Regions from separate parts of the Lysinibacillus sp. UBA5990 genome, predicted to be linked through region 3. Evidence: riboswitches for the same ligand, from Rfam matches in the RefSeq annotation. Region 3 holds a riboswitch; each other region holds the start of a gene.
What was found. Region 3 has a riboswitch for cobalamin ahead of B3D94_RS12225 (FecCD family ABC transporter permease). Riboswitches for the same ligand answer to the same signal wherever they lie in the genome.
Positions count from the first base shown of each region.

Region 1: it holds a riboswitch for cobalamin, as region 3 does, so the genes downstream of both, nikA (nickel ABC transporter substrate-binding protein) here and B3D94_RS12225 (FecCD family ABC transporter permease) in region 3, are expected to answer to the same signal.
Region 2: it holds a riboswitch for cobalamin, as region 3 does, so the genes downstream of both, B3D94_RS18395 (ABC transporter substrate-binding protein) here and B3D94_RS12225 (FecCD family ABC transporter permease) in region 3, are expected to answer to the same signal.

Region 1 is NZ_DJAY01000015.1:1,460,390-1,468,275, forward strand. Features, by position in the region: gene B3D94_RS19855 (ABC transporter ATP-binding protein) at 1-715, opposite strand, end outside; gene B3D94_RS19860 (ABC transporter ATP-binding protein) at 718-1,491, opposite strand; gene B3D94_RS19865 (ABC transporter permease subunit) at 1,502-2,284, opposite strand; gene nikB (nickel ABC transporter permease) at 2,307-3,260, opposite strand; gene nikA (nickel ABC transporter substrate-binding protein) at 3,332-4,951, opposite strand; cobalamin riboswitch at 5,096-5,288, opposite strand; gene metE (5-methyltetrahydropteroyltriglutamate--homocysteine S-methyltransferase) at 5,419-7,716, opposite strand.
Region 2 is NZ_DJAY01000015.1:1,160,591-1,172,680, reverse strand. Features, by position in the region: gene B3D94_RS18435 (DegV family protein) at 1-601, opposite strand, end outside; gene trhA (PAQR family membrane homeostasis protein TrhA) at 876-1,511, shown strand; gene B3D94_RS18425 (HIT family protein) at 1,526-2,020, opposite strand; gene B3D94_RS18420 (dihydrofolate reductase) at 2,079-2,555, opposite strand; gene B3D94_RS18415 (alpha/beta hydrolase) at 2,717-3,634, shown strand; gene B3D94_RS18410 (class I SAM-dependent rRNA methyltransferase) at 3,696-4,892, shown strand; gene B3D94_RS18405 (S9 family peptidase) at 4,979-6,967, opposite strand; gene B3D94_RS18400 (precorrin-3B methylase) at 7,039-7,716, opposite strand; gene B3D94_RS18395 (ABC transporter substrate-binding protein) at 7,769-8,764, opposite strand; cobalamin riboswitch at 8,929-9,115, opposite strand; gene B3D94_RS18390 (elongation factor G) at 9,292-11,232, shown strand; gene B3D94_RS18385 (hypothetical protein) at 11,327-12,085, opposite strand.
Region 3 is NZ_DJAY01000014.1:41,272-53,361, forward strand. Features, by position in the region: gene B3D94_RS12190 (S-layer homology domain-containing protein) at 1-1,337, opposite strand, end outside; gene B3D94_RS12195 (endonuclease Q family protein) at 1,439-2,605, opposite strand; gene B3D94_RS12200 (hypothetical protein) at 2,672-2,845, opposite strand; gene B3D94_RS12205 (TetR family transcriptional regulator) at 2,987-3,568, shown strand; gene B3D94_RS12210 (DMT family transporter) at 3,640-3,993, shown strand; gene B3D94_RS12215 (DMT family transporter) at 3,993-4,307, shown strand; gene B3D94_RS12220 (ABC transporter ATP-binding protein) at 4,385-5,176, opposite strand; gene B3D94_RS12225 (FecCD family ABC transporter permease) at 5,182-6,228, opposite strand; cobalamin riboswitch at 6,425-6,615, opposite strand; gene B3D94_RS12230 (biotin transporter BioY) at 6,770-7,366, shown strand; gene B3D94_RS12235 (YdhK family protein) at 7,483-8,067, shown strand; gene B3D94_RS12240 (response regulator transcription factor) at 8,109-8,810, opposite strand; gene B3D94_RS12245 (sensor histidine kinase) at 8,782-10,182, opposite strand; gene B3D94_RS12250 (NADPH-dependent FMN reductase) at 10,312-10,854, opposite strand; gene B3D94_RS12255 (nitroreductase family protein) at 10,918-11,535, opposite strand; gene B3D94_RS12260 (ring-cleaving dioxygenase) at 11,604-12,090, opposite strand, start outside.

The DNA of each region.
Region 1 (7,886 bases), on a different contig from region 3:
TACTTTCCTCTACTAGCTGACCATTTTGCATGACAAGGATGCGATCTGAAATAAAGCGTGTAGCCTGTAGGTCATGAGAAATGAAAATGTATGCAAGTTGCAAATCCTTTTGTAGTGTCTGTAGTAATTGAATGATATGTTTTTGCAAAATCATATCTAAACTACTAATGGCTTCATCTAAAACAATTAATTTTGGATGTAAGGCAAGCGCTCTCGCAATGTTCACACGCTGTTGTTGTCCCCCACTTAGCTGGGAAGGATACTTTTCGGCAATAGATTTTTCTAACTCTACATGATCAAGTAATTCCTTTACCTTATAATGTCTCTCAGCTGAGCTATACTGCTCGAAATTTAGGTATGGTTCCTCTAAAATTTGAAAAATGGTGTGCTTTGGATTTAATGAATGATAGCTATTTTGAAAGACTGCTTGTAAATCTCTCCGTATCATTTTTTTCTGTTGGCTAGTGGCATCATAAAGATTAACCCCTTGAAATAGAATCTCACCGGCTGTTGGCCTTTCCATCCCTAATATAATTCGGCCCAATGTGCTTTTTCCTGAGCCACTTTGTCCAACAATCCCTAAGCATTCCCCCTCCTGAAGTGAAAATGATACTTTCTGTAATACAGGAGCATCCTGTCTTCGCTTGAATATGAACGGTCTATGTGCATAGTTCTTCTCAATATTTCTCACTTCTAGTAGCTTCAATCTTTTCACCTCTAAAACATAATTCGGGATTGTAATAGTTTCTTTGTATAAGGATGCTGAGGTGCATCAAAAAAATCATAGACATTCGCTTGTTCAATTATTTTCCCCTTATACATCACGGCTACATCATCAGCAAGTTCAGCAATAACGCCTAAATCATGTGTCACAAGAAGGATGGCAGCCTGTGTTTCCAGGCGAATACGATCAAATAATGTCAATACCTGCTTTTGATTGACTGTATCAAGAGCTGTCGTAGGCTCATCAGCTATGTATACCGAGGCTTGAATTGCCAATGACAAAGCAATCATCACACGTTGTAGCATTCCCCCACTTAATTGGAATGGATAATAATGTAAAAGGCGCTCGGGATTAGGTAAATTAACTTTTGCCATGCTTTCAATAGCAATTTGTCTTATTTCATTTTTAGTTATAACAAAATGAGCCTTTAATGATTCACGAAAATGACTTTCAATGGTTTGAACACGGTCAAAGGCGGTCGAAGGATTTTGCATAATAATAGAAAGATGTCTACCACGATAAGCTCTCATTTGAGCAGCAGTTACCTTCAATAAATCCTGCTGATGGTAGAAAATTTGCCCTTTGGTAATCTGCGCACTAGTCGGTAAGGCTTGCATAATAGCTTGGCAAAGCATCGTTTTCCCACTACCGCTTTCCCCAATAATTCCTAACACTCGGCCTTGATACGCTGTTAAATGAATGGAGGATAAAATATTCTGTTCTCCAATTTTGACCGATAAGTCTTTCACTTCTAAAATTTTCTTCATAGCTACCCCTTTACTGATCAGGCTTCTTCAAACTACTTGCTAAAACATTACATACTAGGACAACAAGGACAATAGCAAGCCCAGGATATAGCATTAATTCAGGATGTTGGCGGATATATTGCTTCCCTTCATTTACCATCATTCCCCATTCAGGGGTGGGAGCCTGCACACCAAGCCCAATAAAGGAAAAGCCCGCAATCTCTAAAATGACCTTCCCCATATCTAATGCCACAATCGTTACAATTGGTGGCCAAACATGAGGGAGATAGTGACGAATAATTAATTTCGCACCTGTAGTACCACTGATTCTTGCCGCTAGAATAAAGTCTTTTTCATTCATACCAATAAATAAACCTCGGATTAGCCTCGAATAATAAATAAGCTGTGTCAAACTAAGTGCAATTAACACATTTTTCAAGCTCGGTCCTAATACACCTAAAAGCCCAAATGCTAGTACAAGTGTTGGAAAAGCTAATAAAATATCGCATACCCGAATAAATAGCGCATCTATTATACCTCTTTTTAAGGAGACCCATGCGCCCAGTAGTATCGCTACTAGAATAGCAATTATTTGTATGACGAGCGCCGCACCTAAAGAATACCGAATCCCTAAAAGCAATCGGGAGAAGACACATCTTCCTAAATGGTCTGTTCCTAATGGATAGTCCCATGAGGGGGCTAAAAATTTCTTAGAAATATCGACTGCTAAAGGGTCATGAGGCATAATGAGTGGGGCTAACAGTCCTAGTAAACCAATGATAATCAGTAAGGTGAGACTAAAATATCTTCTCATATGTATACGTCCTAAGTTCACTTTACCCTCTCCTATCCTTCATCATCAGATGAGGATCCAATAAACGATGCAATACATCTGTGCCTAAATTGGCGAGCACATAGATGACAGCAATCACCAACACATAGCATTGTACAACGGGGTAATCACGATTCGTTATGGATTCTATTAAATATCGACCGAGCCCCGGCCAACTAAATACTTGCTCGACTATGACAGCACCACCTAGCAAATTTCCGAGTGTCATCCCAAACAAAGTTGATATCGGTATGGCAGCATTCCTCCCCACGTGCCGGATGAGAATGACCGATTTTTTCAAGCCTCTTAGCTGTGCATATTTTACATATGGCTTCTCGTATTCTTCGATTACGGCAGAGCGGATAAACTGTGAGAACAATCCGATTGTAGGTAAAGCTAAGGTGAAGGCTGGTAAAACAATATGTGCTACCGAACCTTTTCCATTCGTCGGAAAAATGCCAAGTTTTAAGCTAAAAAGGTAGAGTAGGATAAACCCTAACCAAAATGTTGGAATGGATACACTTAGGACTGTAAACAATCGAATGATTTTATCGATAAAGGAATGCTTATATAATGCGCTCACAACCCCTAACGGAATACTAAAAGTTAAAATTAGGATAAATGCTACTAAAGCTAATTCAATGGTAGCGGGTAGCTTAGCAAATAGCTCATGAGCCACGGGTAATTTACTAACAAAAGATGTCCCAAAGTCTAGCTGTAAAACGCCTTTTACCCATAGCAGATACTGCATGATAAAAGGCTTGTCTGTCCCTAATTCTTCTCGTAAAGCTTGTATAGCCTCTGGTGTTGGGGCAATTCTTGAAAGTCGAAGGATGACCTCTGCCGGTTCTACTGGTACGAAACGAATAAACACAAAGGTTAGAATAGATACGCCTACTAATACAAATGGAAGTGTGAGAATTCTTTTTACACAAAACATCCAAGTCGATTCGTACATGTCGTCACTTCCTATTTCATCCGATGATAAAAAGAGAGTTGTCCTGATTCGACACACTCTCTCTTTCATACTTAGTTTTCTTTATCCATTTGTGCATATGGAATGTCATATTCAGAAGCACGTGGTGCAAAATCCTTCATATATGGTTGATAAATAACATTATTAGTTTCATACGATATTGGATAGAACAATGCTTGATCGTGGAACTTTGTTAAAATATACGTATATAGCTGCACGCGTTCCTCTTCATCGGTACCAACTAATAGTTGATGTATGTTTGTATCAATCTCTTGAGCATTTGGTAAACCTAATTTTGCTTCATATACACCACTAGCATTTGGTGTAGCTGATTCATTTGCAAAGCTATGTGGATCAGTTGGCGGTCCATTTGTTCGCCAGAAGTTAATATCAACCTGATCATCCATTAATTTTTGCAGACCAACCATAACATCAGCGCCTCCAATATTTAACTGTACCCCAATTTTTGCTAGCTCGCCTTGCATTAACTCTGCCATAGGTTTTTGAATGGCATCAGTAGCAATATAGATTAATTCTAATGTAAGAGGTTGACCATTTTTCGAACGAATTTTCTCACCCTTCTCTAGCGTCCAGCCCGCTTCATCTAGCAATTTCTGCGCCTTTTCAGGATTATATAAAATAGGTGCTAAATCAATATTGGCATAAGGAATGGCATCCCAAAATAGCGTGTTTGCCACTTTTTCTGTACCATGTGTAATACTATCTACCATTTGTTCTTTATTGATAGCATACTGAATAGCTTGTCGAACCTTTAGCTCAGCTAACGGTCCAGACTGAGTATTAAACAGTAATGCTTTCGTAGACAACGGCTCAGATGTAGCTGTTTTATATTTGCCACTATCTCTTAAGTACGTATAGTTATCTAAACTAATAATCCCTCGACCATAAATGACATCTAATTCTTCATTTTCAAAGGCTAATGAAAGGGATTCCGAATCTGGAATGATCTTAACCTTTATTTTATCTACGAGAGGTTTTTCACCCCAATAATGTTCGTTACGGCTAAATACAGCAAATTCATCTTTTTTGTAGTCGGTTAATACCCATGGTCCTGTGCCAATAGCTGATTGAATGGAATCATTTGTCGCATCACTGTCTGGGAAGCCATTATCCCCTAAAAAACGGAATGGTCTAACAAAGGCTATTTCGTTTAACACAGGGTAATACGGTTCATCTAATTGCAAACGTATTGTTGAATCATCTACTTTGACGACCTCTTTTATATGGTTGACCATACCCATCCAGGAATGCATGTCACGATTCGCTAATACCGCATCAAAATTGCGTATTACATTATCAGCATTAAAGGCAGTCCCATCCGAATAGGTAACATCCTTGCGTAAATGGAACGTATAGGTAGTTTTATCCTCTGAGATGTCCCAACTTTCTGCTAGCTTTGGGGTAATTGTCCCATCATCGTTATACTCCACTAAAGATTCATAAACCATAGCTTGAGCAGTCATCTGATTTGGTAAGTATGTATGGGGGTTTAATGGACCTACATCTAATGGCCATCCAATCGTAATCATTTTTTCATCTGTCTGTTCTGTTGATGCTAAATTTCCTTTATCGTTTTCCGAGCTTGTACAACCTGCTAAAATGCTCAAGGTCAAAACAAGCATGAAAGGCAGTGAATACTTCGTCCATCTCATCTTTTGTCTCCTATCTCTATTCCATGTTCATATCTACAAATTGAATAGAAAGAAGGCATAAAAAAACCTTATTCTACAAGAATAAGGACAGATGAACCTACAATACGTAAGCTTCCATCCATCTCCCTATCTTTCGTAGATCATCAATGAATCTTCTTACAAGCAGGCATTCTGGCTTATGAATCATCATTTTGCTTCACCTTTCCAAGATAGAACTTAGTGGTAATCGAAACAAAACTCCTCATTTACAGCTGCGGGACAGCATGGGATTTACACCCATTTTCCTTTTAATTGAATGAAAAATAATTTCATTCAAACTTGTAATGCAATATTTGAAATTAGTAATAAACATAACATGCTGAAATGTTCACGTCAATTTTATTTTCTGAATATAATAAAACCTCTATACAAAAAGACCAGGTAGGTAACCTGATCTTTGTTTAACTCTTTTTATTATGTTGTTTTCGTTATCTTGATATAGATTCCTTCACCTCCTGACGCAATATTTTAGTAGCACCTACCATATTAGTTAAAGCCGCGATTGTTTCTGGCTCTTTCCTTGTTTTTAAGCCACAGTCAGGATTAACCCAAAATTGATGTTTGTCTAGAACTTGTAAACTATCTCTCATGATGGCTAACATTTCGCCTTCACTCGGCACACGTGGGCTATGAATATCGTAAACACCTAATCCGATTCCTTTTGTATAAGGATTTACTTGAAGAGAAGAAATTAGCTCTCCATGGCTACGTGATGTTTCAATGGAAATCACATCTGCATCTAGCGCGCTAATAGGTTCGATGAAATCGTTAAATTCGCAGTAACACATATGTGTATGAATTTGTGTTTCATCTTTAACACTCGATGTAGCAAGCTTGAAGGCATTGACCGCCCAGTCTAAGTAAGCCCCCCATTCTTCTTTACGAAGAGGTAAGCCTTCACGGAGTGCTGGTTCATCCACTTGAATAATGGAGATGCCAGCCGTTTCTAGTGCTTCCACTTCCGTGCGAAGTGCTAATGCAATTTGATAAGCCACATCTTTTCGAGAAATATCATTGCGTACAAAGGACCAATTTAAAATGGTCACTGGCCCCGTCAGCATCCCTTTGACAAAGCGCTTCGTTAAGCTTTGGGCATATGCAGACTCTTTCACAGTAATGGATGAAGACCATGCAACATCTCCATAAATAATTGGAGGCTTCACACAGCGAGAGCCATACGAAACAACCCATGCTTTTCCAGTAAAGGCAAAGCCCGTCAATTTCTCACCGAAATATTCGACCATGTCTGTCCGTTCAAATTCTCCATGAACTAGTACATCTATATCAAGATCCTCCTGTAAGTGAATCCAGCGCTTTGTTTCCAGTTCAATAAATGCTTCATAGTCTTCATTCGACAATTGTTTCTTTCGCCAAGCATTACGATTTCTCTTCACCTCATCAGATTGAGGGAAGCTGCCGATTGTCGTTGTTGGGAATAGTGGCAGTCCTAATGCCAGCTGCTGTATTTTTTGACGTTGATTAAAATCACTATGTCGCTCAAAATCCTTCGTTGATACGGATTGAGCGGCTTGCTGGATCATTTTATTTTGACGAATCGAATGATTTTTTAGGGCTTCAATGGCCTTCATACTTGCTGAAAAATTATGACGTATCGTTCCGTCTTGATTTTTTCTATATTTAGTGAGCTCAATAATTTCTTCGATTTTTTCATCAGCAAACGCCAGTGCTTGTTTGAGAACAGGGTCCAGCTTTTTTTCAAGTGAAGTTGATATTGGTACATGTTGAAGGTTACTTGAAGGTTGAATCCACAATTCCTTAGCATCACAGAGCTTTTCAATAGCTTGAATCGTGGCGTTAGCCTCGGCTAAATTTGAACGCCATATATCACGACCATTAACAATACCTATAGCTAAAACTTTATCTGGAGGGAAACCAAATTGTCGAAGTGACTCCATATTCCCTTTATAGCCATGTACGAAATCTAAACCAAACCCTTGGACTGGCAATGAAATCAATGTTTCATAGGAGCATAATGCTTCAAAATATGTTTGTAGCATTAGTTTTGCTGCTGGAACGGTTGTCGTTAATTGAGCATAGATTTCTTGTACTAGCTTCCGTTCTGCAGAGTCAAGTGTCGTCACTAAAGAAGGCTCTTCTAATTGAATCCACTCGGCACCTGCATCTACTAATTCTTGAATAATCTGAGCATAGAGAGGTAATAAGGCTAATAAATATTCAACCTGTGTTAATTTACTGTAGCCCTTAGTTAGCTTATAAAATGTATAGGGCCCAATAAGTGTCGGCTTCGCAATAATTCCGAACGCTTCTTTTGCCTCTAAAAAGTCGGCCAATACCTTATTTTCTGTTAGTTGCAACGGTTGCCCTTCATATTCAGGAACAATGTAGTGATAGTTGGTATTGAACCATTTGGTCATTTCACTAGCTACTGCTGAATGATTTCCTCTCGCTACACTGTAGTAGGTATGTAAATCCACCCTTCCACCTTGCCAGTTAAAGCGCTTGGGTACTAAGCCAAACATTAAGGCTGTATCCAACATTCTATCGTATAGTGTGAAATCTCCCACTGTCACCATATCGATGCCAAGTTGTAGCTGCTTTTCAATCCGCGATAACCGAATACTTTTTAGGGTTGCCTGAAAATCCTCTTCCGTTCGTTCTTGACGCCAAAATGCTTCTAACGCCTTCTTCCATTCGCGATCATCTCCGATATATGGATAGCCAATGAGTGTACTAGAATAAGTCATATTTAATCTCCCTTTCATCAATAAGGTTATGGTTACTTGCTCTTACAAATTTGTGTCATCCCTTGCTAGATTGAGTGGCTCTATATGAAAACCAGTGGACTTTGCTTTCGAATACAGAATAACAGCATGAAAAAAAGCCATTCTCCTTCTCGGAAAATGGCTGCATGGTA
Region 2 (12,090 bases), on a different contig from region 3:
TAGAAACAGGATTGTAAACGCCACCCTCTAGGTTAGCAATAACTTTAATGTTCAGCAATGAACCGATAAAGCCCGTTCCTTTACCAATTCGACCACCTTTAATAAGATTTTCAAGCGTATCCACAATCACATATAAATGTGTATTTGCACGTACTTTATCCAGACGAGCTACGATTTCCTCAACTGTTGCTCCTGCATCGCGCATTTTAATTGCCTCACGTAGCTGAATAGCTAAACCGATCGCAATAAAGCGGGAGTCAATCACCGTCACATCAGCGTCTGTCATTTGAGCCGCTTGTCGTGCTGACTCTACCGTGCCACTCATACCACCTGTCATATGGATGGAGATAATTTGATCGCCTTCCTTGCCTAGCTCATCATATAATTCCTTAAATTTCCCTGGCGCAGGCTGTGAACTTTTCGGTAAATTTTTAGCATTTTTCATTAAGCCTAAAAAAGGTTGTGGCTCTAAATCCACACCATCTATATATGTTTCACCATCAATTTGAATTGTTAATGGCACGATATGTATGCCATGCTGTGCTACTTCTTCTTTTGTTAAATCACAAGTTGAGTCCGTTACTATATGAATTCGTCCCACTTCGACACATCCTTTTACTTCATTAAAATTTATTATATAGACTAATGAATCATTATGTAAACATGACATTTGTCATTAGGCAAAGCATTGATTTCTTGAGAATGTAAACGCTACCTTTGATACTATAGCGTTTCCTTTATCTCTTGTCTATCAAAGCCCCTAAAAGAATATGACAGCCTTATGACATTTTTGATATGAAATATATGACAAATGTAAATGTTCATGTATAAATTATTGGGGTATAGTAAATACATGAACGAAAGGAGTGTTGTAAATGATTGATTCATTTGACTATAAATCTTGGAAGGAAGAGCTGTGGAATGCCATTACACACGGTATTGGCTTTATTGCAAGTATTCCGGCTCTAGTTGTTTTACTGCTTACAGCTGTGCAAACAGGTAATGCTCTACATATTACTACTTTTAGTATTTTTGGTGCCTCTGTCATCATCCTGTTTTTAATGTCCACATTGCTACACAGTATGCCAGAAAAATATAAACACTTTTTCGCTATTTTGGACCACTCGTCCATTTACATTTTAATTGCCGGTACGTATACGCCGTTTTTATTAATTGCTGTTGGTGGCACCCTAGCCATAACTTTATTAAGTATTATTTGGTCCCTCGCAATATTAGGTGTTCTTTTTAAATGTTTCTTCATTAATCGCTTTGAAGTGCTATCCTTAATTTTTTATATTGGCATGGGCTGGCTAATCATCTTTGCTATTAAGCCTGTTTATTTATACTTAGGATTTTACGGCTTTGCTTTACTATTTGCAGGTGGACTGTTCTATACAATTGGAGCCCTCTTTTATGCTTGGCGTTCTCTACCTTATAACCATGCAATATGGCATCTTTTTGTGTTAGCTGGCTGTGCTTCCATGTACGCTTGTGTATACTTCTATTTATAAAAAAATCGCTCCCTTCATAAGGAGCGATTTTTTATGGATTCTCTTAAAAGCTTAATAGCTTCCCTTACTTCTTTTTCATGCTGCTCATTACTCAAATTATTTCTTGCATGAAGTAACACTGGCCTCAAGGATTCAACGGATCGCCCGAATGCATTCATCCAGTCATAGCGAGGCACCATCCAAGTATGGAAATGATGAGTCGTATCTTCGTTGTAAAAATAATAAACGTATTCTATGCCCAATACTTCCCTTTGAGCTTTTCTAATTTTTGTTAAGAGATTGATGTAATCCAGTTTTTCGCCATTATTTAATTCATCAAAGCAATAGATGTGACGCTTTGAAGCTAAGATAATTAATCCTTTTATTGGATAAGCTATATCCTGGTGGGCGTGAAAATAATCCGTTTCAATAACAACACCACCATTGGGCTCGACCTGTCCACTTATGATTGCACAGCTCAAGCAATCAACATGAGCAATTTCTCCACTCGATAATATTATGTTGCGCATCAATATCTCCCCTAAATACAGAAGTAGCACGGTCTATCAAAACCGTGCGTTTCCCATGTTATTTACGTTCAAAAATTTGATATTGGAAAGTATAGCCTTCTGAAGCTGTTTCGGGCTGTTCAGCAGAAACCTCTACAAAAGCCTCCTCATAGCTCGGGAAAAAGGTATCGCCCTGAAATGAATGATTGATTTTTGTAATATATAAGCGATCTGCCATTTCCATCGATAAACGGAAAATTTGCTCGCCGCCAATAATCATGATTTCCTCTACATCCCCTGCTACCGCTATTGCTTCTTCTAGGCTTGTCACAGTTTCAATGCCTTCTGCGTGATAATTTTCATCTCGTGTAATAACAATATTGCGACGTCCTGGTAGTGGACGACCAATGGATTCAAACGTTTTTCGTCCCATTATCATTGGCTTGCCCATTGTTTTGTTTTTAAAATACTGCAAATCTCCCGGTAAATGCCAAGGCATTCCGTTATTATAACCAATTACATGGTTGTCATCATGTGCCACAATTAAAGAAATCATACTGTCCCTCCAAATACTTTCTTCCCTTTTATTATAAACACAATTCGCTAATTTCACCTCTATTATGAAAGAATTTTCTTTTTCTAAAATTAAATCCTAGTAAAATTATATGAATAGTTTATAATATAAGTAATAAACGTCACGATAAAGGACTGATGAGGATGACTACTTTAAGAAAAGAAGCTGTTCATTATATTGAAGATCAACAAGTTGCCACACCCTACTATCAAGTTACACCACAGGAAGCTCGCGCGATGCGTACGGTTACGCCATGGCAATCGCCCCATAAGCCAACATTAGCGGCGATGCAAGATCAACTAATTAACATGCGTGATGGGGCTCAAATTACGCTACGACTTTATATACCTACTCATGATCAACCATTACCTGTTATTGTTTATTATCATGGCGGTGGCTGGGTATATGGCAATTTAGAGTCTGTTGATGCTGGCTGTCAGCTTTTAGCAGAGCAAGCGCAAGCAATTGTCGTTTCAGTGGATTATCGTTTGGCTCCTGAATTTCCTTTTCCAACTCCATTGCAGGATGCCTACGATAGCTTAGTATGGGTGAATGACCATATCGAAGCATTTGGCGGCGATGCTGCTCGGTTGACAGTGGCTGGGGATAGTGCCGGCGGAAATTTAGCAACTGTTGTGGCCTACTTAGCTGTAACTTCAGGTGGACCCTCTTTGCAAGCACAAGCACTCATTTATCCTGTTACGAATGTGGATTTTACAACCGTTTCCTATCAGGCTTATGGGGAAAATTTCGGCCTAGATAAACAGGGCATGCAATGGTTTTCTCAACACTATACGGATGAATCGAACTTTACAAATCCATTGGTGTCTCCCCTACAGCTCGAGGATGTAAGCCATATGCCTAAAACCCTCCTCATTGCTGCAGAGGCAGATGTTCTCTTTGATGAAGGTTTAAGTTATGCCCAAAAACTGACCGACGCTGGAGTATCTGTGGAGCATATGACCATGTCTGGTTTAATTCATAGTTATTTTAGCAAAATGAATTATTTTGAAGAGGCAACAATCGAAACGGTGGCAAAAATTGCTGAATTCCTGAAATAAGTTTGGCTATCCCATCCAAACAGTGCGATAATAGAGCAAAACGTTTTTAAAGGATGACAACATGACACAAACAATTGCACTACAATTAAAACAGCCTTTTGCTGATCAAGTAAAAAAAGGCTACCCATTAATTTCAAAAGATGCAGTGGATGCACGACAACTACCTTCCGAGCAAGGGACACTGCTTAAGCTGATGGATCACCATAATCGTTTTATTGGTACAGGTTACTACGGTATTCAAAATAAAGGGATTGGCTGGGTACTGACGACAGATATAGATGAAACCATCGATAAAGCTTTTTTCATTAAAAAGTTCAAAAAAGCCATACAGCTACGAGAAGCATTCTTCCAAAATGAACATACAACAGCCTTCCGTGTTTTCAATGGCGAGGGTGATGGCATCGGTGGTCTAACTATCGATTTCTTTAATGGCTACTATATGGTGAGTTGGTATAGCGAGGGCATTTACTCGTTGAAAGAAGTCGTTTATGAGGCGCTTGCTGAAACCATCAACTACCAAGCCATTTATGAGAAAAAACGATTCGATAGTAAAGGGCAATATATGGAACAGGATGATTTTGTTATGGGGACTCCTGGCGAATTTCCAATCATGGTTAAGGAAAATGGGATGACCTATGCAGTCCATTTAAATGATGGTGCGATGACTGGGATTTTTCTTGATCAACGGGAAGTACGATTAGCTATTCGTGAGCGCTATGCGAACACAACAAATATGCTAAATACCTTTTCCTACACAGGGGCATTTTCTGTAGCAGCCTCGCTTGGAGGAGCTATTAAAACAACAAGTGTCGATGTTGCGAAGCGCAGTTTAGCCAAAACGATTGAGCAGTTTAGCGTCAATCAAATTGATTACGAAGCTCAGGATATAAAAGTAATGGACGTTTTTCATTACTTTAAATATGCACAGCGTCACGAATTAAAATTTGACCTTGTTGTATTAGATCCACCAAGCTTTGCCCGCACAAAGCAAATGACGTTCTCAACGGCGAAGGACTATCCGAAATTACTGAAGGATACAATTGCGATTACAGCCAAAAATGGCATTATTGTTGCTTCTACAAACAACGCAAGCTTCGGTATGAAAAAGTTTAAAGGGTTTATCGACCAAGCATTTAAAGAGACTCGTACACGCTATAAAATTGTAGAAGAATACAGTTTACCAAAGGATTTCCGTGTGCCTCGTGAATATCCTGAATTTAATTATTTGAAGGTCGTTTTTATTCAAAAAATGGACTAACTGATCTGGAATCACACTTTGCTGTGATTCTTTTTTCTATAAAAAATGGCTTAAGAAGTATGTTCACTTCTTAAGCCACTTCTTTTTTAAAGTTTTTCCACAAACCAATCTCGTATATATTCGAGACGATTAATTCTTAATGTTGGCTTTCCGCTTCTTGACAGTTCATGATTTGCTTCAGGGAAACGGACGAATTTCGTTTCTTTTTTCCGATACTTCAAGGCGATAAATAATTGCTCCGCCTGTTCAATTGGACAACGATAGTCTTTTTCACCATGTAAAATGAGCAAAGGTGTTTCAACATTGTCTACATATTTCAATGGTGAATGATGCCATAGCTTCTCAATATTATCGAGCCCCGCTTGAATTTGCCAGTCTGTAAAGTAATAGCCGATATCACTAACTCCTGCAAAGCTAATCCAGTTCGAAATAGAGCGTTGTGTAACTGCTGCCTTAAAGCGGTTGGTATGCCCAACAATCCAGTTTGTCATAAAGCCACCATAACTCCCACCTGTTACACCTAGTCGATCTGGATCAATGAAATCATATTGCTCTAAAGCATAGTCAACAGCGGCCATCAGGTCTTGATAGTCATTGCCCCCATAATCACCACGTACGGCATCCACAAATGTTTGCCCATAGCCATGACTTCCACGCGGATTTGTATATAGGACTGCAAAGCCTTGAGCAGCTAGGATTTGGAATTCATTAAAATAGGTGTTGCCATACATCGCATGCGGACCACCATGGATTTCAAGAATAAGGGGATATTTCTTTCCTTTTTCATAGCCTACTGGCTTCATGATCCAGCCGTTGACCTTCCAGCCCTCAGCTCCTTCAAACTCAATGCTCTCTGGCACAGCTAACTCTTTCGTCTTTAAAATGTCTTCATTGACTGTCGTCAATCGTTCTTTTTCACCCGTTTTTAAGTTAACGTAATATAAATCGCCCGGATTCGTTGTCGTACTTATGGCGACAATGGCTTGATCATTTTGAGCATCTAATGAAAAACCATAAACGTATTGATCATCATGAATAGCTGGATAAATTTCACCATCTACATTCCCAAAGTAAATTGCCGCATTGCCGTGATCTGTTACTTGGAAATAGAAACTATGATTATCATTCATCCATTGTACACTTGGTGCTGCTACCCCTTGCAGGAAATCACCGATGACATAATCACCGACAGGGGCATCAAATTCACTTGTTACACAGCTTAGCAGATTTTGTTCCATATCATAAATCCATAGCTTCGCTTGTGTGGCATTTTCGAACTCACGTTTTCCTCCAACAAAGGAAAGGAAGCGGCTATTAGGCGACCAAGACGTTTGGTAATAAGAGCCAATCCCCTCTGTTACCTTACGACTCTGTTTTGTTTCTAGATCGAATAAATAAATATCCGCATTAAACGAAAAATCTAAGTCCTCTGCTCGATCTGCTAAGTAAGTAAGATAACTGCCATTTGGCGACCATGTACTCAGATGGAAATGCTCGTTCCCTTCTGTTACTTGCTCTAATTCACCAGATTTTAAATCGACAATGGCAATGTGAGTATATTGGTCCATATCCATAAATCCACCAGCATCCGATTTATGTTTCATCTTATCGATTTCAAGTGGCTTGAGTTCTTTTTCTTCTTTCTTGTCATCTTCAGCTTTATCTAGGATAGTTTCATCTTTACCTAGCATCACTGAAAACGCAATTTTCTCTCCACATGGAGACCAGACAGGCGTTGACGCACCGTTTTTACAATACGTCACTTGCTTCGCCTCTCCCCCTGTTTTCGACAGTACAAAAATTTGCGGCTTGCCTGATCTTGTAGAGGAAAAAGCAATTTGACTGCCATCTGGCGACCATACAGGAGAGCTTGTACGATATTCACCATATGTCCATTGCTGAGGACGTTTGTCTTTTAAATTTAAATAAAATAAGTTAGATACATAGTCTTTTTTCTTCTCATCAATCCGTGTCTCTACATAAACTACCTCAGTCCCATCAGGTGAGAGCTGTGGATCTGCCACTGATTTCAAGTGATAAAGATCTTCTGGTTGAATCCCTTGTTTAGATGTCATGTTCTTACTCCTTTATATTGTCATTTTCTATGCTCTACTACAATATTTCGACACCCTAAGTATTATTCCTGCTACTCTATCAATTTTTTTACTAGTTCCCAATCAGCATTCGATTTTGTTCTGCTATAAAACTTATAAAAAGGTTCATTGGCACGAGCTTGGTCCTGGTAGAGACGAATGATTTGTAGCAAGAAATCTTCAATATGGTCGATCCCTACTCTCTTCGCAAAGAGAGTACCCGCCTGTGCCTTTGCCCCCATTGGAATGGATCCTAAATAAACATCAAAGCTCTCATGCTGATAGACTAGTCCTATATCGTCATATGTAGGATTATAACAAGCCGATGCACAGCCATTCACATTGACTCGAACTCTTGCAGGCACAGTTATAACGTCCAACGCCTGATAGAGCTGTTCTGTTTGAGGAACTGCCTCCATTTTTTCGCCATCACAAAAATCACATGCCTTCATGGCTATATGAGGACCTGACGAAGCAACAAACAGCCCAGCCTCCTGTAAGGCATGGGTAGCTTCTGTCAGTTCGCTAGAGGGGATCGATAATAATAGGCTATAGGAAGCCGAATATTTAATGGCCCCCTTCTCCCCTACAATTTCAGCTATTTTTTGAAATTGGGCTGGCGTGTAATGCTTATTAATAATGCCAGGGCTTACTGCTAATCGTGAATATCCACCTTGCTGATTAAGGGTTTCAAACGTTTTATCTGGTATGTTTTGACGAAATGCATTCATTGTTATCGCTCCTTAAGAAAAAGGAGCTAGCAAAGCGCTAGCTCGAATGTTTTTAAAAGTTTGCTGGGTAGAAGCCCTTGGCTAAAATTTGAATGGCCTCTGCGGCACGTACTCCTTCAGATGCCGCTGAAAGTGGAAGGATGACAAAGCGATCATTTTTGACTGCTTCCATTTCCTTCAACGCTGGATCATTCTTTAAGAAATTTATCTTTTGTTCGGCAGTTGTTTCACCATAATCAATGACAACAACCACCTCTGGATTGCGATCTACTGCATCTTCCTTCGATACCGTTGTCCATCCTGACTCCACATCTCCAAAGATATTTTGACCGCCAGCAATTGTTACTAGCTCATTCATAAAGTTTTGACCAGCCGTGAACACATCTTTATCACCACTATCAAAGACAAGCACACGTAAATTTTCGCTGTCTTTTGGTAATTGAGCTTGAACTTCTTCGACACCTTTTGTCATTTGTTCAATTAATGCTTCGCCACGATCTTCCACGCGAAATATTTCCGCGATATGACGAATATCAGTGAAAATATCCTCTAATGTTGGCTTTGTCATATTGGAAGCCGTATGTAGATACGTATGAATTCCTAATTCCTCAAGCTCCTCTGGTGTTCCTACCCCTTTTTCACCAAAGCCACTTTTCCAGCCTGCATACAAGAAATCTGCTTCGGCATCAATGACTTGCTCCTTCGTTGGATATTGATCTGAAAGAACTGGAACTTTATCGTAGGCTGCTTGAAGCGGCTCGTAGATTTTATCATCTAAATAAGCTGTCCCTACCATGGAATCCTCTAAGCCTAATGCAAGCATAATTTCTGTTACATGTTGATTTAGGCTAATGGCCTTTTTAGGTGCTTCCTTATAGGTTTGGGTAGTTTCATTATTTTCAATGATGACTTCAGATGCTGTCGCCTCAGACGGTTCAACTTTTTCAGTTTGTGTTGCTGATTCAGGCTTGTCCTTTGCGCCACACGCTCCTAATACAGCGATTAAGGCGATGACCATGACTAGCCATATACTTCTCCATTTTTTCATGTCCTTTTCTCCTTTGTTGTGATAAATATAGAAAGAAATCAGAGACTTCTTTGCTACCAGGATAATTGGAAGGGCATAAAAAAACCCTCTTGTCGCCAAGAGAGTTGCATAGTGAAAAAACGGTATTAGTACCTTTATCACTATCCCCATCCTCGTGGTTCTTAGTTAACATACATATACTGGCAGGTATCCTGGCTTAGGTTCATCATCTATACGCCTTCCCATAGTAAAACTACAGTGGCATGCTGTATAGACTCCCCATTTACAGTTGCGGGACAGCATCGGAATTGCACCGATTTCCCTTTTAAGCAAATGACAAAGGCCATTTGCACCAATATGTTCTATTCATGCTATTGATAGACTAGCAGTTCATGAGTTATTTCACAATCTGTAGTAGAATGCAAAAAATATAATCATCATTATATTAGCACTATTTCGACAAAAAGACGAATCATTTTACAAGAAATAGTTGTGCTAGTATTCTGATACAATGAGAAGATAGCCACTTATAGAAACGAGGATTTATTATGTACAAGACGATTGGGGTTCTTGCTCATGTTGATGCAGGAAAAACAACCTTTTCCGAGCAAATGCTTTTTCATACAAATAGTATACAAGCGCGGGGGCGTGTCGATCATCAGGACGCCTATTTAGATAATCATGAGCTTGAGCGCAAACGGGGCATTACGATATTTGCCGAGCAAGGACGCATGACTATTGGCGACGATACATATACGTTGATTGATACACCAGGACATGTCGATTTCTCCCCAGAGATGGAGCGTGCCATCCGTGTCATGGATTATGCTATCATTATTATTAGTGCAGTAGAAGGTATACAAGGTCATACTGAAACGGTATGGCAGCTTTTACGGAACTATCATGTCCCTACATTCTTTTTTATTAATAAAATAGATCGTGACGGAGCAGATGTAAGGGCTGTGATGACTCAGCTCCATAAAGATTTCTCTGAACATGTATTATTTGTAGATGAACCACTTCAGGAAAACTATGTTTCAAGGACAATCATGGAATGGCTGGCGGAGCGTGATGAAGAGCTGCTGGATGCCTTTTTGAATGAAACATTGGCGCATGGCCAGTGCATCAATCAGTTACAATCGATGATTAAAAATGAATACGCCTTCCCCTGCTTTACAGGTTCTGCATTGAAGGATGAAGGCATTCAAGAATTTATTGCTCAACTTCCACTCATAACTGATACTCACTTCGAGCCGGAAGCACCGTTTCAAGGAGAGGTTTTTAAAATACGACATGACGGCCATCAGCGTCTAACATTCATCAAGGCTTTAACAGGCAAATTACAAGTTCGAGATGAATTTACGTTTGGAGACCTTACAGAGAAAGTAACAGAAATTCGTCTTTATAACGGCAGTCGATTTGAAACTGTTCAGCATGTTGAGGCTGGTGAAATCTTCGCTGTTAAAGGACTCAGCCAGGCAAACATTGGCGATCACATTGGCAGTAACACGCTATCACAGCCCTATGAGCTTGTCCCTACATTACAGGCAAAAGTTCAATATGAGGGTGAGCAACATATTAAAGAAGTATTAAAGATTTTCCGTTTACTAGAGGCCGAAGAGCCATCATTGCGTGTCGTATGGCAGGAAAAGTTTCAGGAAATCCATGTGCATATAATGGGTGTCATTCAGTTAGAGGTCCTGATTGAAATATTTATGAAGCGCTTTACATTAAACATCTCTTTTGGAGAGCCGCAAATATTATACATGGAAACAATTGCGACAACTGTTACAGGCTACGGACATTTTGAACCACTAAAGCATTATGCAGAAATTCATTTATTAATGGAGCCAAATGAACGTGGGACAGGCATTACCTTTAGCAATGCCTGTCATGCAGATGATTTATCAGTGGGCAACCAACGCCTCGTAGAAAAGCATTTGTTTGAACGTGATCATCATGGCTTACTCACAGGCTACGCAGTAACAGATATTCATTTTACGCTCTTAACGGGACGTGGGCATAATGAACATACGTCTGGCGGTGATTTCCGAGAAGCCACTTTCCGAGCACTGCGCCAAGGACTGGAACAAGCACAGAACGTCCTGCTTGAGCCGTATTATCGCTTTAAAATGAAGGCTTCCAATGATTTTATTGGCCGTATGATGACCGACATTCAACAGGCTGCTGGCACCTTTGACGACCCTGTACTCACTGAAACAGACGTTGTATTAACAGGACGTGCACCAGTAGCGACCTTCATGAGCTATAGCACGATTTTTGCCGCCTATACAAATGGGAAAGGTGCGCTTACCCTCCAATTTGATGGCTATGATGTGTGTCATAATGCAGAAGAAGTAATAACTCAAATAGGCTATGATAAAAATGTCGACCCTGAATACAGTTCTTCCAGCATTTTTTGTGCAAAAGGTAAAGGCTATTCCGTCCCCTGGCAAGAGGCGCAAGCAGCCATGCATTGTCAGAGCTAAGTTTCCTGTACTAGCATGGCAGATGTGTTGGACTTGTATTTCAGATGTCTTGCAAAAAATAAAGCAAGCCCTCCGCTTCATGGAGGGCTTGTTTTTATATGGCACCAACAGCTTTCTTTGAAGGCTTGTGCACTGGATAGGCAGGTTCAACCACCACGTAACCTTGCGTATTCGTGAAGTCGATAACTACTTTTCCAGGCTGACTTTTTAATATTTGTAGTTGATCAATTAATGTTAATAATAGCTGGTGGCCGTTCCCACGTGGATGCCAATTAAAGTGATAATCATTTAATTCCTGAACGGCTTGAAGAAACTGTGTGTATTCCTGCTGTACAAATGCGATTAGTTTATCCTGATGAGGAATTTTCTCTAAATCGTTCATATACGTTTCATAAAAACGAATGACAATCGAGCACAGTAAATCATTGACACGTGCAGCGCTTAACACTGGATTGGGCTCCTGTGAAAGACGGTCAAGATTAGGCTTTGCTCGTGTTGAATCAATGCGTGTAATTAAGTGGTACTGCTCCCCATTCACCTCATAAACAATAGGGTTGGTTGGCATATACATCATAAAGCTATTCGTCTTCGTTTTCAGTTGATCCGTTAACGTTGCCTGTGCAAAAAGATGGCCCTCTACCTCCCCATTTTGTATCCAAATAATGTCTTTATTATATAAGATTTGCCCAAAAAAGCGATCGTTGCGAATCAGTCTCGTTGCTAATAATTGATCAATTAGTGATTCAACCACCATTCTGGTTTTCGCTTTCTTGGCAATTTCTGTCCGTGGCTGCTTACAAATCGTCATATCTACAAAAGGCGTTTCCTGTGTTGTCGTTGCATGAATATTCATCCTAT
Region 3 (12,090 bases):
CCCTTAATAATGCCATGTGCAAACGCTGCCGCAATTTCCGACTGTGTTTTCGCATCAAAATTAGCGATATCTGTAAATGGCGCCTTTTCCTGCGTGGATATCCCCAAACTTCTCACTAGTAGAGAGGCTACTTGTGCGCGTGTCACATTTTGATTAGGTTTAAATGTGCCGTCTGGATAGCCATTCATCATCCCTGCTTCTGCTGCTTGTTGAATATAATCTTTTGCCCAATGATTTGCTGTATCTGTAAAACGAATCATTTCTCCTGTAGTGAAAGTCGCTGTTGGATTTTGAACACTTTCATTACCAGCGGCATCAATTGCTTTTACTATAATAGTGTAGGCTGTATGGTCCGTCAGATCTGTAAGCGTCGTCACGGCTGTATCAGCAGGTAATGTTGAAGTTAATTTGCCATTTACATATATTTTGTATTTTTCCACGCCAACATTATCCGTCGCTTCTTGCCAGCTTACATCCACGGTTTTATGATCTTTTACATGGACTTGAATAGCTTTCGTTACATCCCATAAGGTACTAGTTTTTATGATTGGTAAAAATGCCTCATTTGCTACTGCAAAATAACCTGCTTCACTTAAATGAATATTTTCTGGATTTGGAAGATAGCTTGGAACATCCTTTGCCACAACATCAGATGTAGGTACAAAAAATGCTCCAGCCTTTTCAACTGTCGTTTTAATAGTTGTATTCATTGTAGCCAAAAGTATTTTAAATTGATTTTGTAAACTCTCACTATAATATGGGAACGAATTGTAATAGCCCATCACATATACTTCTGCTTGTGGATTTAATTTTTTAATTTCAGTTAAAATTGCTGCAATATTAGTTACAGCCTCTTTTGTAGCCTTTACGATGGCTAGTGTATCAATTCCAGCTGTCTGTGATTCTTTTAATATTGGCAGTAAATCATTAGCGCCAACAGTTAACGTAATAATCTCTGCCTCTTTAATAGATGCTTTTAATTTAACCTGTTCAATGGGATAGCCAAACCCAGTCACTGTTTTTGCAACATCATTTTGTATATCTGCTAACACATTTTTTGTTGTATAGCCTGACATTGCAAAGCCTTTATTATAAGAAGTAATGAAACCCTCTTTTTGTAAAGTTTGTGCAACAAAATCTGTGTAGCCTAATCCGATTGCACCGACCTCATTCATCCCATGTGCAATTGAATCACCTAGAGCTACATAATCTGCCTGAGTAGTCCAACTTGGTGCTATGTAATCTCCTGTTTCTTCAGCATTCGCAACGACAGGTATTGTTAACTGTAATGCAAGCATGCTTGTGGCTAAAAAACGGAATTTCTTTGAAAATTTCATACATTCTCTCCCCTACCTAAAAATAGTAATTGTTTTAACTATTTTACTAGAAGAGAGTTAAAAATAGGTTAAAAACCCAATAATCTTTTTAAATCATTTTTCTATTCAATGTGTACCTTCCCATAAATTCCACCACCACCAACTTCAATATTTAAATGACCGGTTCTCGCAGCATCCATTAATTTGGCCATTTTTTGTGGAACAATTTGTTCGAGCTGTTCAATGGTAACTCGATGTAAAATATTCATCTCTGTTCCAAAAGCATGTAGTAATCGTTCCATCATTTTGGGGCCAAGACCAGGAATAAAATCGAGCGGTACTTGATGGATATACGGCGGTCTATTTTTTTTATGTGAAAAATCCTCTGATAATTCCTGAATACGTGAAGCAACACCCTTTATGATTTGCGTACTTCCACAGTTCGAACAAATTATAGCTTCGTTACTAAGTTGTTCTCCGCACTTACCACAAACTGTTTGATGATATTTACCAAGTAATGGATTTAATCCATAATTGGCGATGATTGCTCGTCCCTGTTGTTCACGGAGAGCCATTTGTAATTCTACAAAATTTGCGTCTGCTAATCGTAATTTTTGATACTCACGTGCGAGTTTCCCAAGAGAATGTGCGTCAGAATTACTCACGAATGGATATGCTTGAAGCTCTTTAATATGGCGTACCATATTTGTATCTGAGCTTAACCCTAATTCAATTGCATCTATTAACTGGGGATCAAAAACTTCTGTTAAACTATGCTGTACACCTTTGCCATATAAACTTTTAAAGGGGGTAAATACATGCGCAGGGATAAATAGTCCTCCTAGCTCGTGGACTTTTTGTTGCAATGTTCTTCCATCACAGTAAATTCGTTGTGAGCTTAAATGAATATTTTTCATATGCTGAGACATCCAATCCGAAAATTGCTCCATGAGCAATAATGTTGGAAAGTAAGCAAGCACATGAATGGGGCCATGGCAATGTTGATCATAGATTTCCATTTCTGAACCTGGAATCAGTGTCGTTTCTTGAAAACGTAGTCCACCCTCTGCCAGTTCTACGAGTTCACCTTGGTCAATCATCTCTTTCATTTCTTCTATAACCTCAGGTGAATGACAATCAATAATACCAATGATGTCCAGTCCTTTTCTTGCACTAGCAGTCTCTAATATGCGCGCTAATGTCAACGTTTTACTACCAGTAATTTTCACAGCACGCCCTTTAGCTGTGCGGCCAATATGAATATGTAAATCAGCATAGAACTCTTTCATGTACATTCACTCCTTAAACACTACTTAAAATGAAAATACCTTACATGACTGCAAGGCATTTCATATTTAGTATGATGGATGATTATTGGTTGTGCCATTATTTTCTTCATAAGCTCCAGAGTTATTTGGTGGCATAGATGATAAATCGTAGGCAATTAATGTGACACCCATTTTTTTCTCTAGTTCATTAATTTTTGCAAGTTGCTGTGAATCTAATTGTGCAAATTTAAAATCTTCCATTGTCATCAATCCTTTCAAACATAAAGTTCCCTGAAGTTAAAACAACTATACTTACCAAAAATGACTGACTATCAGTCATTTTCATTGACATTCATTTTTCTCTCCTGTAACATACTAATAAGTAAGGCAAAAGTGAGGGATATCATGTCAAAGGAAGAAAAAATTATTCAAGCAGCCATTGAAGTATTTCGTGAAAAAGGTATTGAAAAAACAAAGGTTTCAGATATCGTAAAGGCAGCTGGTATTGCACAAGGAACATTTTATCTTTATTTCCCATCGCGCCTTTCGGTTATGCCTGCTATTGCAAAAAATATGGTAGAGCGCATTATGGCTACTGTCGAAGAAGGTGTTTCAGATCATAAACCCTTTGAACAGCAGCTTGAAGAAGTGGTTGAGATGATTTTCTTAATTACGAAAGAATATGGAGATATCGTTGCACTCATTTATGCGGGTATTGCACAAACTGAGCATTTGAAAGAATGGGAAAATATCTATTCACCCTACTATGCTTGGATGAGTAATTTTTTATTAACGGCTCAACAACAAGGGGTCATTCGAGATTCCATCAACCCATCACGATCAGCCAAGCTTATCATTGGTCTAATCGAATCTGCTGCCGAACAAATTTATTTGTTTGACGATAGCAAGGATGAAACCATGCAACAGCTTAAGCTTGAGCTTCTAGACTTTTTATATCATGCACTTGGCCTACGTCACGCATAAGTGGCGTTCTCTTTTACTCCAAAAATGACTGAATGTCAGTCATAATACTCTACTACGGAAGGAATTTATTTATGCAAAAAGAATGGATGTATGTTGGACTAACAAGTTTATTTGAATTGTTTTGGATATTCGGCTTTAATGTAGCAAATTCATGGTGGCATTGGATCATTATTGTATCTATAATCGCTGTTGATTTTCACTTCTTATCGAAGGCTTGTGAAAAACTTCCTACGGGTACTGTCTACGCAATTTTCGCTGGAGCAGGTGCAATCGGAACGACATTAATGGATATCTTTATTTTCAATGGTGACTTTAATGCGATTAAGGGGATATTTATGGTTATTTTAGTGTTGGGCGTTATTGGCCTAAAATTGGCGGATAATCCATCGAAGAATCCTAGTACAACAAAAGGAGTGGATGCATAATGGGCTGGTTATTTGTTCTATTAGCAGCATTGGCAGAAATAGTCGGTGTCATTGGTTTACGCTTTTATAGTCAACATAAAACCGTACGAAATTTATTATTATACGTCGGAGGCTTTGGTTTATCTTTTGCACTTTTATATGCTTCCTTCGACTATTTACAACTAAGCATCGCCTATGTTGTTTGGGTTGGTATTGGAACTGTAGGTGCCGTGCTTGTCAATATTATATTCTTCGGGGAATCTAAAAACCTCGCACGAATCATCAGTATTATTGCGATTATCATTGGAGTTGCAGGTTTAAAAGCAGTATCTTAATAGTAGATGACAAAGGGCGCCCTCTTAAATGAAGTGGCGCCCTTTTTTATTAGATGAAGTTGAATGATCGAGGCAAACTAAATAGGGTGGACCCCTCTTGCGAATTGTTCAGGGACATATGTAAGATACGGTTTACCTGTCAGTGAATGTGTTTGAATATCTGCAAATACTCCAAATACTTCTCGCAGCAATGATGGTGTAAGTACTTCTTCTGGTGTACCATGGCAAACAATGCGTCCGCGCTGTAAAACATAAATTTGGTCACAGTACATGGCGGCGATATTCAAGTCGTGTAGAGCGGCTACTACTGTTAGATGTAAAGTTTGAATTAAGTCCATCAGCTGAAGTTGATGTTGAATATCTAAATGATTTGTTGGTTCATCTAATATAAGTACCTGTGCTTGCTGAGCGAGTGCTCTTGCCACCATGACACGCTTCTTTTCCCCACCAGAAAGTGAGCTAAAGCTTCGTTTCGCTAGATGCAGTATACCTGTTTGCTTCAATGCATCTTTAACAATTTGAAAATCTTGTTCCTGATCAAACTCTAATAGCTTTTTATGTGGAGTCCTTCCCATACTGACTAAATCGTTAACAGTAAAATCAAATAATACAGGTGTTTCTTGACTAACAACGGCTAAATTTTTAGCAATAGCTTTACTAGACTGCTTTAAAATATCTTGTTCATTTAACAAAACTGTCCCACTTTCAGGTTTTAAAAGTCGATACATATTTTTAAGCAAAGTCGACTTCCCACTACCATTAGGGCCGATTAACCCGACAAATTGCTTTTCCCTTATTTTTACACTCACCTCATGAAGTATGCGTTGATCGTAAATGGAGAATGATACTTGTTTTGCTTCTAATGTCATGGAAGTTAATCTCCTTCACCGAAAGAATAATTGTTACGACGGAGTAACCAAATGAAAAACGGTCCCCCACAGAAAGCTGTAATAATACCGATTGGCATTTCCTGTGGAGCAATAATAATTCGAGCTAATGCATCTGCCCAAACTAAGAAGATCCCTCCTAATAAAGCACTGACCGGTATTACATATTTATAGTTAGAGCCGACAATTAACCGTACTATATGCGGAATGATTAATCCCACAAATCCGATAGAACCGCTAACTGCTACAAGTACCCCCGTTAAAAGTGAGACAAGTAAAATGAGCTGTATGCGAAATTGTTGAAGATTGACTCCTAATGTTACAGCAGCCTCTTCCCCAAGTAATAGCAAATTTAAATTTCGATAGAATAGCCATAAAAGCCCGAACACAATGAAAAATATGGAGGCCGGAATAATAATATTATTCCATTTTGCTCCCGCTAAGCTGCCTAGCATCCAAAACATAACCGCCTTTAAAGCCCCCTCTTGCTTTGACATCATTAATATAAAATTAGAAATGGCTGTTAATATAAAGGAAACTGCCATCCCTGCCAATAACAAGCGGAAAATCGAGACCCTGCCACCTACGCGCGATAAGAAAAATACTAACCCAATCGCGAGCAAAGACCCTATAAAGGCTGACACAGAGAGTGCGTAAATACCTAAAAATGAAAAAGCACCTAAAATAATTACAGAAGTTGCTCCAACGGCTGCTCCCGAAGAAATTCCTAAAATATATGGGTCTGCAATGGAATTTCTTACAAGTGCCTGAATCGCTGCCCCTGCAATGGCTAAACCCGCTCCTACAATAGCCGCAAGGATGACACGGGGTACTCTTATTTGCCAAATAATAATTTCCTGTGAGCGACTCCAATCTTGCTCTATCGTGTGTTGTATAAAGGGTAATTTCGACAGAATTACTTTCCATACATACAATGGCGTCACAGAAACAGATCCAACCATTACAGCAAATGTCATAGATACAATTAATACTAAAAGAAGCACTAAAGAAAATAACATAAATTTTTTATTCATTCATTAAACTCCTACTAAGATGATGAATGAAGCAATTAAATATACTTTCGCATAATGTAGGTCAGATGATCTTACTTCAGTTGGCACTCAATAAAAAAAGGGCATTTCATGCAAAAATACGCACAAAAATACCCTCGAATAAACAAAGTCAGAAAATCCAGCTATTGTCCGTAATTGCTTGCATCCTCGTGGGCATTACAGGTATTACTTATTGGCAGGTCTCCTGGCTTCGTTTCATCATCCTATAAATAGCCTTCCCATTTTTAACAGTGGCAAATAAACATAATAGGACTCCTCGTTACAGTTGCGGGACAGCGTCGGACTTCCACCGACTTCCCTTTTAAGCGACATTGTTTAAAATGTCACACCAATAGTATGTAAAGTTATAAAATTATGACGATTCTATCATACATTTTTATAGATAGTTAGTCTACAAGGAATTCCCAGCATACTTTAGTTAACCTAAAACAAAAATAAAGTTGACACAAATAATTTAGTTTTTTACACTAACGATAAGTACTTCGAAATTAGAGGTGAAATCATGTCAACAGTAACTGAACAAAGTCATCAAAAATTAAAGACTGTAGATATTGCATATATTGGATTATTTTCTACCCTCATGATGATCGGTGCCAATATAACTTCCTTTGTGCCCTTTATGATAGTGGGAGGAGTGCCGATTACTCTACAAACCTTTTTTGCCATTTTAGCAGGACTTATTTTAGGTAGTAGGAAGGGGGCGCTTGCCTGCACAGTCTATATGTGTATTGGTTTAGCAGGAGCACCTGTCTTTGCTCGCTTTGGTGGAGGGTTCAGTCATCTATTAAGTCCCACATTTGGATTCATTATCACCTTTATTTTAGCAGCATTTGTTGCTGGATTAATGGTAGAGCGAAGTGGTACGAAGAAAAGCTATATTCTAGCCGCATTCATTGCAACTGCTATCAATTATTTAGTAGGTACAAACTGGATGTTTATTGCGTACAAACTATGGGCCAGTGCGCCAGAGGATTTTTCCTATAGATTAGCTTGGCTTTGGATGATCCCCCCACTTCCAAAAGATATTATTTTAGCTATTTTCGCTGGTATTTTAGCATACCGATTACAAAAAACATTGAATATCATGCCCATTCAATAACGCTTCCATCAACTTCTTTAGTCAATAGACTAAAGAAGTTTTTTGTAAAAGTTAATGTCCATCATTTCTGCATATTTGTTTGTTACAGTAAGGGCAAATAGAAAGGAGGATCTCATATGACATTCAAACGAAGATGGTCAAGTGGACTATTATCAGCAGTTGCTTTACTTACTTTATCAGCTTGTTCTGAAGATAAAACAGAGCCTTCATCAACTTCAGAAAATACTCCTGAGACTGAGCAACAAACAGAAATGGATCACTCCACAATGAACCATTCTAGCTCAGCGGAAGTACCAGCTACATTAAGAAAAGCTGAAGATCCAGCATTTCCGGTCGGAAGTACCGCTTTGATTACAGACGGGCATATGGAAGGGATGAAGGGTGCCGAAGCAACGATTGTTGGTGCATATAAAACTACAGCCTATATAATTTCTTATGATCCAACATCAGGTAGCGAACGTGTAGAGAATCATAAATGGATTATCCATGAAGAATTAATTGATGTAGGGGAAGCGCCACTGTCCCCTGGTACAGAGGTAAAAACGATTGCTACTCATATGGAAGGCATGAAAAACGCAACCGTCCGTATTGAAGAAGCTGTACCAACCACTGTTTATATGGTTGATTACATCTCTACCACAAATGGTGAAGCAGTGAAAAATCATAAATGGGTAATAGAAGATGAGTTAACAGCGCAATAATCCGAACAACCTCTCCCAGTATATTTGGCAGAGGTTGTTTTCTAGTTTTTATGTTCTAAAGGCTTTCGATCTGCAAACTTATGCCATTTATAGCCTATTCCCCAAACGGTTTGCAAGTAATCATCAGCAGGAAAACCGCTTTTTCTTAATTTTTCACGTAAATTACGGACATGGGAATCGATAGTACGATCCTCAATGGTTACATGATATCCCCAAACTGTGTTAATAAGATGTTCTCTTGAAAACACTTTATTTTGATAATCTAGAAATAAGGACATCATGGAAAATTCTTTTGGTGTTAATGGGATTGCCTCTTGTTGAAAATATAATTCAAAGGATTCTTTATCTAAGCGTAATCCCTCAAAGACAACCACCTTGTCTTCTACCTTGGTTCTCCTTAATACAGCATGTATACGTGCTAATAGCTCTTCCTCATCAAAAGGTTTTAATATATAATCATCTGCCCCAATATTTAAACCTTTTACAATATCCGAATGCTCTCCTTTAGCCGTAAGCATGATGATAGGTACATTCCAAAACTTCCTGATTTCTTCACACACTTGGTATCCATCCATCTCTGGCATCATAATATCCAAAAGAACTAAATCCACATGCTCTTCTTCTAGATAAATGAACGCATCTTGAATGGAGGATATTGCGCTACATCGAAAACCGGGCTCTAAGTAAAGAGTCAATAAATCTAACATTCTTGGTTCATCGTCTATGCATAAAATGGTTTTCATCCGCTCCTACTCCTTTAAACGATAATTCAAAAACAGTCCCTTTATTTAGTTCACTTTTAACCGTCACTTCTCCTCCATGGGCCTGAACGAGTTCCTTGACAATTGCAAGTCCTAGTCCAGAACCACCTAACGCACGACTTCTAGATTTTTCTACACGGTAAAAGCGCTCAAAAATAAACGGTAAATCCTTGTTGGGAATCCCTCTTCCTGTATCTCGAATAATGATCGTTAACACACCATTGACCTTCTTCACATTTACCGTGGTAGTATCTCCCTGTCCGCAATAGGTCAATGCGTTATTTAATAGATTGATTATTATTTGCTCTAATCTTGCCTCATCTGCCCATAACGTTAATCCCTTTTCACAGCACACATCAAAGTGGATATCTTTTTCTTGAAAAGCAGGACTTAATTTCCCCTTAATACCAGTAAAAAAAGCCTGTAAATCTAGATTTTGTTTTTCAATAACAAATGAGTTTTCATCCATTTTAGCTAAATCAAATAAATCCTTTATTAAACGTGAAAGTCTATTCGTCTCTTCCAATATAATAGCTAAGTATTTTTGACGATCTTGCACTGATAAATCACGTTTATAAAGAATATCGGTATAACCTTTAATAAAGGTTATTGGTGTACGAAGCTCATGGGCAATGCTAGATAAAAACTCTTTGCGCTCCTGCCTTAAATGATTTAACTCATTTGATAATAGCTGGATGGCATTCGATAAATCTCCAAGCTCATCTTTGCCATTTGTAGAAAGAGCGACCGTAAAATCCCCTTTACTCATTTTCAAAGTGGCCTCTTTCATCTGAATTAATGGTTCAGCAAGCTTTCTAGATAACACAATGATGACAGCAATGGTTACTAAGCCAGAGACAATGCCCACGATGAGGAAATGTTTATTTAAGCGTTTCATTAAAGCATGGATCGAATCTGTATTTTGAAACATAAATACATAGCCAATCGTTGTCTGCCCTTTTTGCATTGGACTAATAGTAGCTATAGCTTTTGCCTGTTGCCAGTTATTTTGTAGAATCTTTCCCTCGTATGGTATAGTTCCATCTAATTTCTTTATCAGATTCTTAATTTCAGGATGCAGTTGCGAGGAGGCTAAAATGGTTCCCTCAGCATCTGTCACTACTACATCTGTAGATTCTTCCGATTCCATCAAGACGACATGTGCCAATGTTTCCTTATTAAAGTTCTGTTCTAATATTGTGCGATGTGAGTTTCCCCTCGCTTGCAAACTTGCTAATTCTTCTTCAACTCTAGAATTAGTCAATGAGGCGTGTAAAAAAAACATCATAAATGTTTCAATACAAAATAATGTAATGAAAAAGATGATGCCTAGCTTTAGTGATAATTTTCTCATCTGTAACCACCATTTTAGAGTTTCTTATTAGTATATCGGCAAAATATGAAGATTTCATGCAGAAAAAATCTCTATCCAAACAGAAAAAGACCCATAAGTATAGTATATACTCATGGGTTAGCTTTTAATTTAAATGTATTTTTTTGCCCAGTTTAAGAAGTTATCGATGACTACATCCAAGAATTTCACTGTACCTTCATCCGTCAAATTACCTTCTGCATCAAATTTAGTATGCACAGCACCAATATAAACATCATTGCCGCTTAGTAATGGTGAGTTAATGCCAGGAGAGAATAAAATATCACGTAGATGCAATTGTGCTTTTACAGTACCTAGGTTACCCATTGATGCACCCATTATAATAGATGGCTTGCCAATCATTACTTTATCTACACGAGATAACCAATCAATTGCATTGACCATTACACCTGGAACAGTTCCATTATATTCTGGTGTTACCCATAACACTGCGTCTGCAGCCTTTACTTTTGCTTTAAAATCAAGAACTGCTTGTGGTGCTTCATTTTCGATATCTTGATTGTACATTGGTAAATCCTTCAAACTTAACACTTCTAGATCCAATTTCTCTGTATAACGTTTTTCAATAAATTGAGCTAATTGCATATTATAAGATTCTTTACGGATACTCCCTACGATGGCTACTACTTTCACGATGTTTCCTCCTAAATGTACATAATTCTTAGTATTTAAATAACTATTGTATTTTATACAACTTTAATAATAAGTGGCAAATTCTTCAACTGGCTTACGATAACCGCGTAAACGACGACTGCTTTCTTTTTCTTTCCCAATAGTAATCATGAGTGCTATTTCTTGCTCTTCTGATACATTGAAAAGGTCACGCATTTTTTGATTATCGAAGCCAATCATTGGACAAGTGTCCCAGCCACGATTTTTCGCAGCTAGCATAAATAACATGGCAGACAAAGATGCATTTCGAATCGCTTCATCTTTCATAAATGCCTCGCCACGGTCTTCATAAAAGTGAGTATTCTCAGCAACTATTTCTTCAAGCTCATACGTTGTGATAATCCCTAAATCCACCATACCTTGACTTAGTTCTGCCGTATTTTTATAAGCTTTTTTATCACCTAATACAAGAATGACCCCAGAAGCTGAATGCACTTTATATTGACCATATGCAGCCTCTCTTACTTTTTCCTTCATAACTTCATCCAACACAACGATGTAATTGGCATGCTGTAAGTTAAAGGCCGATGGAGCGAGCTTGACATCCTCTAAAATTGGACGTATATCTTCCTCAGTCATTTTAATGTCCGTTAAAAAGTTGTTCGCCGAGCGACGCTTATCAATCAATTTGGAAAATTCCATTCATTAAACCTCCAATTCAATATGTAACCATTCAGTAGAGAAAAAATTTCTCTACTGAATTAAAAATATTACTCATATTCTTTATCGAACGAAATGGAACTTCTTACAGTTTCTATAGGACGAATAAGTCCTTCAATTTGTGTACGTTTTGGTTCTAGGAATGGTGGTAATGAAAGTTTTTCTCCTAAAGTTTCGTACGGTTCATCTCCCATAAATCCTGGCCCATCTGTTGCTAACTCAAATAAAATTTGTGGCGCTACACGTGCATATAAGGATTCAAAGAAATGACGATTTACATAGCCAGATGTGTGGAAACCAAAGCTTTCAAAACGTGCAGTCCATTCATCTAATACTGCACGATCCTCTACACGAAAGGCCGCATGGTGAACCGTACCAAAACCTTGGCGAGCTACTGGTAACACAGTATTGTGTTCTACAATCACTTGCGCTCCATTGCCGCCCTCACCTACTTCAAATAGATGGAAATCTCCGTCCTCGCGAATCTTTGTAAACAGCATTACTTTTTCTAACACATCTTTAAAGTAATTAAAATCA